Linked DNA regions of Parashewanella spongiae. The protein of the gene in region 2 interacts with the protein of the main gene of each other region in a pairwise test. Links are inferred from orthologs where the notes say so. Each region holds a gene or a part of one and is shown on either strand. Other genes may lie near its edges.

What was found.
Region 1: the proteins of mrcB (region 2) and E2I05_RS19605 interact in binary tests that used the Escherichia coli proteins (3 or more experiments, as listed by UniProt). The link is inferred for Parashewanella spongiae from one-to-one orthologs.

What each region holds. Positions count from the first base shown.
Region 1 is NZ_CP037952.1:4,955,297-4,959,957, reverse strand. Bases 1-2,929 are described here. They hold E2I05_RS19605 (penicillin-binding transpeptidase domain-containing protein), read left to right. Parts: upstream 1-561; coding sequence 562-2,298; downstream 2,299-2,929. Other genes in these bases: murE (UDP-N-acetylmuramoyl-L-alanyl-D-glutamate--2,6-diaminopimelate ligase), read left to right, coding at 2,295-2,929; ftsL (cell division protein FtsL), read left to right, coding at 251-565; rsmH (16S rRNA (cytosine(1402)-N(4))-methyltransferase RsmH), read left to right, coding at 1-240. Also shown: more of murE, read left to right, coding at 2,930-3,782; E2I05_RS19595 (UDP-N-acetylmuramoyl-tripeptide--D-alanyl-D-alanine ligase), read left to right, coding at 3,779-4,661. UniProt on the Escherichia coli protein: Essential cell division protein that catalyzes cross-linking of the peptidoglycan cell wall at the division septum. Required for localization of FtsN.
Region 2 is NZ_CP037952.1:867,013-875,162, reverse strand. What follows is about bases 2,537-5,511. They hold mrcB (penicillin-binding protein 1B), read left to right. Parts: upstream 2,537-2,847; coding sequence 2,848-5,175; downstream 5,176-5,511. Other genes in these bases: hrpB (ATP-dependent helicase HrpB), read left to right, coding at 2,537-2,825. Also shown: E2I05_RS03120 (hypothetical protein), read left to right, coding at 1-154; more of hrpB, read left to right, coding at 303-2,536; E2I05_RS03105 (dicarboxylate/amino acid:cation symporter), read left to right, coding at 5,727-6,956; E2I05_RS03100 (hypothetical protein), read left to right, coding at 7,022-7,273. UniProt on the Escherichia coli protein: Cell wall formation. Synthesis of cross-linked peptidoglycan from the lipid intermediates.

The DNA of each region.
Region 1 (4,661 bases), 4.1 Mb from region 2 along the record:
GGACGACTATCAGTGATCAGTTTCCATTCATTAGAAGATCGTATCGTAAAGCGTTTCATCAGGCGTCACAGTCAAGCCGCCGAAGCGCCATTTGGTTTGCCAGTTACGGAAGCCGAATTAAATAAAAACCGAAAGTTAAAAGCGGTTGGCAAAGCACAAAAACCGTCAGACATCGAAGTCGAACACAACCCTAGAGCTCGCAGCTCGGTACTACGAGTCGCGCAACGGCTGAGTTATTAGGGAGTTGTAGGTGACAAAAGGACAGTTGAGCTTACCAAGCATTATTATTCAAGATTTATGGAATCATAAGTGGTTGATAGTAATGGCTGTAATTGTGGTTTTGAACGCTGTGGTTGTCGTGTATACCAGCCATGCAAGCCGTAAGTTAACCAGTGAATGGGATCAACTACTGCAACAAAGAGATCGATTAGATATTGAGTGGCGAAATTTGTTGTTAGAAGAACAAGCGCAAACTGAGCACAGTCGAATTATTCGCATTGCGACAAAAGAGTTGGATATGAAAAGGCCGTTACCGAACGAGGAAAAGGTGGTGAAAATACCATGACGAAACAAGCGAAGCAGAAACATAAACCACAATCATTTCAATGGCGTGTATACACGCTGTTAGGGTTTGTGTTTTTGATGTTTGTTAGCTTGATTGGCCGTGCAGCTTATATCCAAATTATTGAACCTGAAAAGCTGCGACACGAAAGCGACATGAGGACGTTACGTACTACTAGTCATGATGTACACCGAGGCTTAATCAGTGATCGTAATGGTGAAATGCTTGCGGTAAGTGTTCCTGTGCGTGCAGTGTGGGCGGATCCTAAAATCGTTCACGATAGAAACGGTTTTAAAGATCAGCGTCGCTGGCAAGCTTTAGCTGATGTTTTGCAAATGCCCATTGATACATTATTAAAACGTATTAAAGATAAGCCAACAAAGCGTTTTACTTACATTAAACGGCAGGTCGCTCCCGCGGTGGCTGACTATATCAAGCAGTTAAAATTACCGGGTATTTATTTAAAAGCTGAGTCTCGTCGATATTACCCCGCAGGGGAAACTAATGCTCAATTGATAGGCATTACCAATATTGATGACGTTGGTATTGAAGGAATTGAACGGGGTTATGATGAATGGCTAACTGGTACACCATCTAAACAAAAAGTTCGAAAATCACGAGATGGACATGTTGTAGAACGATTAGGAGTAGTGCAAGAAGGTGAAAGCCCGAATGATCTCGTATTGAGCATTGATCAACGAATTCAAGCACTGGCTTATCGAGAGTTGAAGCTTGCCACTGAGTATAATCAAGCGACTTCAGGTTCGGTTGTTGTACTTGACGTTCACACGGGCGAAGTACTCGCTATGGTAAATACACCATCTTATAACCCTAATTCCAGAGAAGGGATGCAAAGTCATCGAATGCGTAATCGGGCCTTGACCGATACTTATGAACCTGGCTCTACCATAAAACCCTTTGTAGTCGCAGCGGCTTTAGAAGCTGGGGTTGTGAAAATAGATGAAATCGTGCCAACGTCACCGGGCTGGATGCGTATTGGTGGTCGACAAGTTCGAGATCCCATTAATTATGGCGATATGTCATTAGCTAAAATTTTGGTTAAGTCGAGCAATATGGGTGTCAGTAAGTTGTCATTAAGAATGCCTGTACAGCAGTTACTTGGCACCTATCAGTCGATGGGATTGGGGAATTATTCAGGTATTAACCTTATCGGCGAGAGTGCAGGGTTAATCCATGATCGTCACCGCTGGTCTGATTTTGAACGTGCAACACTGTCCTTTGGCTACGGACTGACGGCTACCCCTCTTCAGCTTGCACGTATGTACGCTACTCTAGGCAGCGGTGGCGTATTGTATCCGGTATCGGTATTGAAATTGAAACAGCAACCTAAAGGCGAACAAGTGCTCGATCCACAAGTGGCCGATAATGTGATGAAAATGCTGGTTGGAGTAACAGAGAAGGGCGGAACAGCCAAGAAAGCGCATATTGATGGATACCCAGTGGCTGGTAAGACTGGAACTAGCCGGATTGCTGTTGCTGGTGGATATGGTGACGATTACGTTGCACTTTTTGCTGGCATCGCGCCAGTAAACAATCCAAGACTGGCTATTTCAGTCGTAATAAACGATCCCAAAACTGACAGTTATTACGGTGGTGATGCCGCAGGACCTGTATTTGCAAAAGTTATGTCTGGCGCGCTGCAAATGTTGAATGTTGAGCCAATCAGTTCAACCGAGCAATCGCGTTTAGCCGCCTACTCAAGAGGAGTGAAATAATGAAAATTGCCGATTTTCTCGCTCCGTGGTTTGACGATTTATCAGATAATGAGCTCTGTAAAACGCATTTCGAACACTTGGTATTAGATAGCCGAAAAGTACAACAAGAAGATATCTTTGTGGCGATTCCAGGACATCAAGTTGATGGCCGAAGATTCATTAACCAAGCTATTGAGCGTGGCGCTGTGCTTTGTTTAGCGCACACCAATGAAATGAAACAACACGGCCTAATAGAGCAGGCGGAAAAAAGTAAAATACTTTATTTCTACCAGCTTGCAGAGCAGCTGTCGACGATCGCTTGTCATCGTTATCCAGTAGATAATAACGCTTTGAAGATAATTGCTGTGACAGGTACTAATGGAAAAACGACGGTATCACAGCTCATCGCGCAACTAGCGCGGCTAACAGGCATAAACTCTGCTGTGATGGGAACCTTAGGAAACGGCCTTTGGGGGCAGTTACAAGATACTGGAAATACCACAGCAGACGCGATTACAGTCGCAAAGCAGTTGCATGAATTACAGCAACAAGGGGTGCGGTTGTGTGTGATGGAAGTGTCAAGTCATGCATTGATCCAACATCGTGTAGCGGCTATTTCTTTTTCAAGTGCAATTATGACAAATTTGAGCCGTGATCATTTGGACTATCATGGCGACATGGCATCTTATGCGGCCGCAAAAAAGCAACTGTTTCAGTTTCCATCTTTATCGCATCAAGTATTCAATTTAGATGATGATACGGCTCAGCAATGGTTTGTTGAGATGAGCTCAGACATTGGGGTTGGTTTTAGCGTTGAGCAACAAAATGGGGCTACATTTGCAACTAGGAATGAGCAGTTTCACCCTCAAGGTATGACAGCCGATTTTTCATGGCCAGATGGTCATGGAAAAATAGAATCATCTTTACTTGGGCATTTTAATTTATCCAATTTAGTGGCGGCCATTACGGTTATGGCATTGGAAGGCTTTGATGTCCATCAGTTGCTGGAAAATGTGCCAAAGCTTGAAGCTGTACCAGGGAGGATGGAGTGTTACCACACTAAAAACAGAGCCTCTGTTGTCGTAGATTATGCTCATACTCCTGACGCACTTGCCAAAGCATTAGATGCCATTAGATTGCACTGTGACAACCAATTATGGTGTCTATTTGGCTGTGGTGGTGATAGAGATAAAGGAAAACGCGCCCTAATGGCAAAAACTGCAGAGCAAAAGTCGGACAATGTTGTCATAACCAGTGATAATCCAAGAACTGAATCACCGCAACAAATTATCGCCGATATCCTTACTGGCATTAACCGTCTAAATACTGTTTCTGTAGAAGCTGACCGAGTGACGGCGATTAAACAGTCTTTCGCACAAATTCAGGCTGGTGATGTGTTATTACTTGCTGGAAAAGGTCATGAAACCTACCAAGAAATTAATGGCGTTAAGCATCACTATGATGAGCGTGCTTTGGTTACTGAACTCGTGAGGGCTCAGCCATGATTAGCTTGTTATTATCCGACATTGCGAAGCATCTTAATGCGGAGTTGATTGGTGCGAATGCTTCTATTGAAAGCGTCAGTACTGATAGTCGCAACATTGGTCGCAAAGGGCTGTTTATTGCGTTAATCGGAGAGAGATATGATGCACACGATTTTGTACCAACAGCAATTGAAAATGGTGTAGCGGCAGTAATCACATCAAAGAAGCAGGACATATCGGTGCCGCAATTGTTAGTTTCGGATACGCGTGTCGCATTAGGTTCATTAGGAGAATTAGTCCGAAAGCGTGTAACTCCAATATCGATAGCGATCACGGGTTCGAATGGAAAAACCAGCGTAAAAGAAATGGTTTCCGCTATTTTATCGCAACAGCATCAAGTGCTTTCTACAGCAGGAAATTTCAATAACGACATTGGGTTACCATTAACTTTATTAAGACTAGAGACTCAACATGATTTTGGTGTGTTCGAACTTGGTGCCAATCATCAAGGTGAGATCGATTACACCTCCAACTTGGTGCAACCACAAGTAGCACTAGTAAACAATATTGGTCAGGCACACATTGAAGGCTTCGGAAGTCTAGAAGGCGTAGCTGCTGCAAAATCTGAAATTTATCGCCACCTACAGCCTAAAGGTGTAGGAGTATATAATGCGGATGATGCCTTTGCAGAACAGCTCAAACGGGCCTGCTATCCACACAGTTGTCTAAGTTTTGGTATCCAGCTAACAGCAGATGTTACCGCTCAAAACCTTACTGAAGATGAACTTGGGCAATATTCATTTAAACTGCGTTACCAAGATAAACACACTGATATTAAGTTATCACTAAATGGACTGCATCAAGTGTACAACGCACTTGCAGCCGCTTCGATTTGTCTTG
Region 2 (8,150 bases):
AGCAGAATTAAAATATTTCATGGAAGACTTAGGTATATTCAGAGATGATTTAATACTTGCAAGGCTAGTAAGTCTTTATCAAGCTGAAAACGTGGAATCGAGCTCCCGCTCACCAGCTAAAGCTTTACATCGCATGGGTGGCTTTAAAGGATAGAAAAGCTCTAGCAACAGCAGTGTTATTGGCTCAGTGATTACTGAGCCTTTGCTCAAGCGATAAATCTTAACTACCCGTAATACTTGTTTTCTGCAAATCTTACTCTTTGTGTTAACATCGAAGAATCAACGTTAAAACAGTACACATCTTGAAATTATTGCCCATAAACTCAATACTGCCTTCATTAAAAGCAAGTTTTTCCACCTGCTCACAATTTTTGATTCAATCCCCTACAGGTTCGGGTAAATCCACAGCACTTCCTGCGGTTCTTCTCGATTGGCCTGAAATCAGCGGCAAAATCCTTATGCTCGAACCACGCCGCGTTGCGACCCGTAGCATTGCCGAGTATATCTCTAAACTAAAAGGAGAACATGTTGGGCAACAAGTTGGTTATCGAGTACGTGGTGAAACCAAAGTAAGTAAGCACACTCGGTTAGAAATTGTCACCGAAGGCATACTCACGCGAATGATCCAGCAAGATCCTGAACTAACAGGCATTGATACCATCATTTTTGATGAAGTTCATGAGCGGCATCTCACAACAGATTTAGGGTTAGCATTGGCTCTTGAAGTACAACAAAGTCTGCGAGAAGACTTAAAAATTATTTTAATGTCAGCCACTTTGGCACAAAAAGAATTAAAAGCTCAGCTGCCCAATGCCATAATCCTACAAAGCGAAGGCCGGAGTTTTCCGGTAAACATCAGTTACTCATCACCCAAAAGTGCAGCCGTACATGGCACTTCACCTTGGCTTGATCATATGGGAGAAACTATCCTCCGGCTGACATCAACAAGCCAAAGCATGAATGAAGTGGGAGATATATTGGCATTTTTACCCGGAAAATCTGAAATCCTTAAGCTCCAATCGTATCTTGATCAACGCATCAGTCAGCAGTGTATCGTAATGCCATTATACGGAGAGCTTAGCCATCAACAACAAGATGCAGCGATAAAGCCTCATACTGGCCAGCAAGGACAAAAACAAAAAATTGTGCTTGCCACCAATGTCGCTGAATCCAGTCTAACCATCGAAGGCATACGCACAGTTGTCGATAGTGGTTTAAAGCGCCACGCCAGTTATAACCCAAAATCTGATGTCACTCGCTTAAGTTTAAAACCCATTAGCCAAGCATCAGCGACTCAGCGCAGTGGACGCGCTGGGCGAGTAAGTGCCGGACAATGTATTCGCCTTTGGCGTGAAGAAGATCATTTACGTCGCCTTGAAAACGACGAACCTGAGATTATGAATGCCGACTTGCTGAGCATGGCGCATAATTGTGCTTATTGGGGAGCTCGGCAGTTTAACGATCTTCCATTGCTCAACCAACCCCCAGCAATTCATGAGATAAAAGCTTGGAATTTATTGAAGCGCTTAGAGTTTGTCGACAACGATAACAAACTCACAATTGAAGGAAAAAAAGCATACGAATTGGGGTGCGATCCCAGATTGGCACACATGCTGTTGCGAGCCCAAGCATTAACAGCAACTCAAGATAATCAGTTACTCGTTCTAGCCTGTGTTTTAGCCAGTGTGCTTGAAGCTCGTGGTTTACCTCGACGTGGCTGCGATATTCAAAATTATCTCAATATCAGCCATAGCGGTTTAGCAGCAAAGCAAACCAAGGCATGGTTAGCAAAGTTTGGGATTTCAGCCAATGTAAACCAAGTAACCCAATTAGCTCGCTGGCAGGATATCGGCTTATTATTAGCGTTTGCGTTTCCCGATAGAATTGCCAAAAACCGCGGTAACGGCAGTTTTATCACAGCCATTGGCAGCGGTGTTGTGATTGCCGAAGAAGAGTCACTTGCTCAAGCCAAGTTTGTCGTAATCGCCATTCTACAAGAGACCGAAAGCAAAAGTAACGCTAAAGCTTACTTAGCTTGCCAATTAAACCCTATTTCATTGGGAACTCACCTCGACTACTTAGTGACCTCGAAACTACACAGCAGCTGGGATGAAAATACAGGCCGTTTTATTGCAGAGAAGCAGCACGCATTAGGCGCAATTGTCATTAAACGTGAACCAATAAGAAAGCTATCTACAGAGCAACGCACGCAAGCAATTCTTCAGCAAGTTGAGAATAAAGGCCTAGATTTACTCGAATGGCCTGAAAACACACAACAATTACAAATCCGGATAAAACTGGCAAAAAATTTGTTGAGTGAAACCATGAAATGGCCAGATGTCGATGCAAAAAGTTTGCTTAGTACTTGCAAAGATTGGTTAGCTCCATATGTTACTGAAATAAACAATTTAAAACAGTTGGCGAAACTTGATACGTTTCAGCTCATATTCAACCAACTTGATTGGCAACAACAGCAATTACTCAATCAAGAGTTTCCTGAAAAATGGTCGCTTGTTACTGGTACTAAAGCACCAATACGCTATACCGAAGATGGTCGAGCCTTAATGAGCTTAAAACTGCAAGAAGCTTTTGGGCAGGCACAAAGCCCAAGCTTGGCTAAAGGCAAGCTGTTAGTTACTATGGAGCTACTTTCTCCAGCTAGGCGTCCTTTAGCAATTACTGCTGATTTAGCGGCATTTTGGAGTGGCTCTTATGAGCAAGTAAAAAAAGAAATGCGAGGTCGTTACCCCAAGCACCCATGGCCAGACGATCCACTACAAGCTCAAGCGACTAAGCTAACAAAAAGAAAACTCGCAAAAAACTGATTTAAAATCAAGCAGGATATTAATGACTAAGCCTAAGGCAAGCACTAAAAAGCCACCAGCAAAAGCAAAAAACAAAACTAAAGCGAAAACGAAGAAAACAGTAAGCTCTGGTGTATTAAGGCGAATTTGGTCGTTTTTTTGGAAAGTGGCATTAATTATCTTAGTCGCTGTGTGCAGCTATGGCATTTATTTAGATCAAATCATCGCACGTAAATTTGAAGGCCAAAAATGGCATTTGCCCGCTCAAATTTATGGCCGCTCAATGGCGCTCTATCCTTCTGCGGCCATAAGTCATCAACAGTTTATTTCAGAATTAAAACTCTTAGGTTATCGAAAAGTTCGTCACCCTCAACAAGTGGGTGAATTTTCAGCTTCAAAAACAAAAGTGGATTTATGGCGGCGCCCATTTCAACACCCTGAAGGCAGTCAATCTGAGCAGCGAGTGATGATAAGTTTCGACTCATTAGGCATTAATAAAGTCACTCGTCCTGATGGCAGGCAACTGGCCGTTTTTTATATGGAGCCGAAATTACTGGATAGGATCATTACCAATGATGGTCAAGATCGCCTATTTGTTCCTTCAGAGAAGATACCGCCACTAGTGGTCAAAGCACTATTACAAACTGAAGATCGGGACTTTTATCTCCATCATGGTGTTAGTCCTCTTGCTATTTTACGCGCGGTATTTGTTAATATTTCTGCTGGCCGCACTGTTCAAGGGGGGTCAACCCTAACTCAACAGCTGGCAAAGAACTTTTTTCTAACCAGTAAACGAACATTAGTGCGTAAAGCAAGAGAAGCATTAATGGCGATCATTATCGATTATCGCTATAGCAAGAATGAAATTTTAGAGGCTTACCTGAACGAAGTGTATATGGGGCAAGATAAGTCTCGTTCAGTTCATGGTATGGGACTCGCATCGCAATTTTATTTTGGACGCCCCATCCGAGAATTATCCTTATCACAGCAAGCATTTTTGGTGGCTGTGATTAAAGGTCCATCCTATTACAACCCTTGGAGGAACCCAGAAAGAGCTCAGCAACGTCGCGATTTGGTACTGAGATTGCTCATGGAAGCTGGCGATCTTAATGTCCAGCAATACCGTGTTGCGGTTAATTCTCCATTAGGCCTGAGAAATAGCGAGCGAGACGTTCGCTCAAAACTGCCAGCGTTCTTCGATTTGGTGAAGCAAGAACTCGCCCAGCGATATGGTCCAGAGTTACTCAAACAGTCCGGAATTAAGGTTTACACTAGCTTAGATCCACTGGCGCAAAAAGCGGCAGAAAAAGCGGTAATTGATACAATGAAACGCTTAAATAAACAACCGCAAAATGTTCAAGCCGGTATGGTAGTGACGGACAAATATAACGCAGGAATTGCAGCTATGGTTGGCGATCGTCGACCTGATTACCGTGGTTATAATCGTGCAATGACCATTCGTCGCCCTATTGGTTCCTTAGTCAAACCCTTCGTTTATGCAACTGCATTGGCTAAGCCAAACGTGTATACCTTAGCAACGCCATTAGCCGATCAGCCAATTACACTTAAAAATGGTAAAGGAAAAACTTGGTCGCCACAAAACGTGGATAAGAAGTTTCTCGGCCAAGTACCATTGCTCTATGCCTTTAAAAAATCACGCAATGTACCTACGGTAAATTTAGGCATGGCATTAGGTTTAGATAACGTCGTTGACACATTAATGGACTCTGGCTGGAAAGAGCCTGTATCCGGTTATCCATCCATGTTGCTGGGAGCCTTAAATGGGTCACCATATATGGTGGCTCAAATTTTCCAAACTGTCGCTGATAATGGCCGTTTTAGACCTCTACAGGCTGTCACTCATGTTCTGGATAATCAAGATAAGCTGATCATCACCTACCAAGCAGATGCTGAGCAAGCCATTGACCCAAGCACGGCTTATTTAATCCAATACGCCATGAATCAAGTGGTGCAGTCTGGCACAGCAGCACGATTAGGAAAGGCTTTCCCCAATACACGTCTCGCAGGGAAAACGGGAACCAGTAATAATAATCGTGATTCATGGTTCGCGGGTTTTGATGAGCGTAATGTGGCCGCCATATGGGTAGGCAAAGATGACAACAGTAAAACACACTTGTACGGCAGCAGTGGTGCAATGGCAATTTATCAAAACTTTTTGAAAAACCGAGCACCAATTAGTTTGAGACTATCCCCACCGAGTAATATCACTACAGGCTACTTTGATAAAACCAATGGCGATGCCAAACAAGCTAGCTGTGAAAGTGTGGTGTCATTGCCCGCAGTAAAACAAAGTTATCGACCCGTTGAAAACTGTGGCAAGCCTTTATCTTGGTGGCAAAAAGTATTTTAAGATTTTTTGATTACCCATTAAATAATTTATTGAAAAATTCAGTTACTATATCGTCATAACATCGTAGGCTGGTATCTAGTGTTTTTTCTAGAAAACGAGAAAACCATTAGACTACCGACATAAAAAGCTGTCGTTACTTCTTTTCCAGCTTTAGCTGGAGTGACGACAAAGTTATACCAAAAAACCTTTAGGAAAGTTGCGGAAGAAAGTATACCGATGAGTTTTCGTCACTCCAGCGCAGGCTGGAGTCTAGTGCCTTTGCTTTTTCCTATAGAAAGTCACTGGATGCCAGCCTTCGCTGGTATGACAAAGATTGGTACTTTCTAAATCGCTAGATCCCCTAGCTCTTGTTGAGTGAGAGATTACTGTAACTGGTATTAACTGAGCTTTGTCGGTAATCAGGTAAGACTTTTACCCTTGAAGCCTCAATGAATTTCTATTGTGACTTTTGGGAGCGGTAAGTGTTATATTTCTCGACTAGATTAAAAATCTTTGCTTAATAAAAACGAGCTTGGAAGCAATAGAACAACAACATTGGGTAGCGATAAATTATGATGAAGTCACTTTCGGCCAAAATTTTTATTGGTCTATTTCTCGGTCTACTGCTGGGCACGACAGTGCAATATGCATTGGCTGATATCAGTTTTTTCTCGGGATCTTTGGTTAGCTTTTTTAGTGGCATTGGCAGCATGTTCGTTAATATGATCATGATGCTGGTTGTGCCTTTGGTTTTCGTCAGTATTGTATGCGGTGTGTGTGAATTACCGGATTTAAAAAGTTTCGGGCGACTAGGTGGCAAGACCTTTGGCTTTTATATCATTAATACCGTCGTCGCCATCAGTGCAGCATTAACCGTATCATTAATTTTACAACCCGGCTCAGGTGTAGACATGAGCAGTGATTCTCAAGTTGCTATCACTGCAACTGAGCTACCTAATTTAATGTCATTACTTGTAAACATTGTACCAAGTAACCCAATTCGAGCGTTTTACGATGGCAACATGCTGCAAATTATCTTCATGGCATTACTTGTTGGAGGTGTAATTAAGTCGTTGGGTGAGCACGTTTCAAGCGCTGTTTCAGGTTTCCAAACGGCCAACAAAATCATGATGAAATTGATCACTGTTGTGATGAATCTTGCCCCTGTTGGTGTATTTGCTTTGATGTTTAAATTAGGCGCAACATTACAAGCCGACGCCTTCATCAGCGTAGCTGAATACGTGATATTGATTTTAGTTTTGTTGGTATTGTGGATTTTTGTGGTTTACCCATTTGCAGTGAGCTTATTTACTAACATTTCAGCTAAAACGTTCCGAGATAAGACTCAAGAGCAAGTATTGTTTTCGCTTTCAACAGCCAGCTCGAATGCCACCATTCCTGTCACTATGCGTACCCTGACTGAAAAGTTAGGTGTCAATAGAGCCGTTGCTGGTTTTGGTGTGCCACTTGGCGCGACCATGAATATGGGCGGGGTATCCATTTATATTACGGTGGCAATTTTCTTTGTAGCCAACGCCTTTGGCACGCCATTTACTATGGAGCAAATTCCCGCCTTAATATTCAGTATCTTTTTGCTGTCTGTGGGTGCTGGCGGTGTACCGGGTGGCGGTATGGTGATGATAGGTGTGTTAATCCACCAAACAGGCTTACCCATTGAAGCATTTGCTATTGTTGCGGCAATCGACCGTATCATCGATATGTTTGTGACGTCTAGCAATGTCGTTGGCGACAGTGCCGTAGTAACCATTGTTGACCAAACGGAAAAGAAACATCAGATTTAATTTGTAACTGCATGAGGGGGCGCCACTTCCCCCTTTTAATTTTTTTATTCACAGGATGTGACATTATGAATAAAGCTTATTCTAATTTTTTAGTGCTCGTATTACTTTCTGCTTTAACTGTTGGTTGCACCAGTTCACAAGCTCAAAAATCACTTGGTGACTTCGCTAAAGGTGCTCAAGAAAGCCATCAATCTCGCAATCAAAAGGCATCAAGTCGCCATCAAGATACTTCTCCAAACAGTGAAGATGCCGCCAATGGTATTTTAAATATGTTATTTCAAGGTTTAGTGAGTTTATTCAGCTCAGATGATAACTAATACCAATTACAATAATTAATCTCTCACTCAGCAAGAGATAAAGGTTTTCAGTGCAAGACACAAGCTCGAAGTACTATATCCCTACGGCCGCAATACAAAGCTGGCATTCAACGCACCTAGTGCTTTGTCGGGATAATTCAAGTGCTTGTAACGCAGTAATGGAACCCTTTAGCCTTGCCCTTCGGGAGCTTGTACGTGCTCACTTTGGTTTATCCTAAAAACATCAGTTGAACGCTGAGTATATGAGTAACTGTTTGAGCAATACGATGATTTTATTATCATGTTTTTCACCCAATGAGTGAAATGCTCTACGCTCACAAGCTTGCTAAAATGGCTGCTATCTACGTTGTAACTTTTGCAAGTAGAATAACTACTTGCTGCAAGCTACGCCTTAATATCAGCGATTTTTTCTACACTTGAGAACGCAGTCAACTGATGTTTCTAGGTTTATAAACCTAAATAAAACGGTTGAACGCACAATTTAGCTTTAATCTATTGATGTTAAATACAAAATTAAACAACCCTAATTCACCCATCAGGTGAGTGCTGAACATTCATATACTTGTCAAAACCACCGCTAGCTGCGTTATAAATTTTGCAAGTAGAACCACTACTTGCTGCTATTCATGCCTTGCTATCAGTAATTTTTTCTGCGTATATGAACGCTCCCAACCGATTTATTTAGGATAAAGAATACTTCTCAAAATTGTCTTGACGTAGCAATGTAATAACGACAGCAGTGTATGTCGGTAACAATTATGCCTTCATCAATTTCGATTGCACTTTGAGCACATACATAGCTCTGAGTTGAGCATTTAATTACTGTAATTGGTATTATACTTTGCTGCTTGAATCTGATAATACTATTAATATTTGT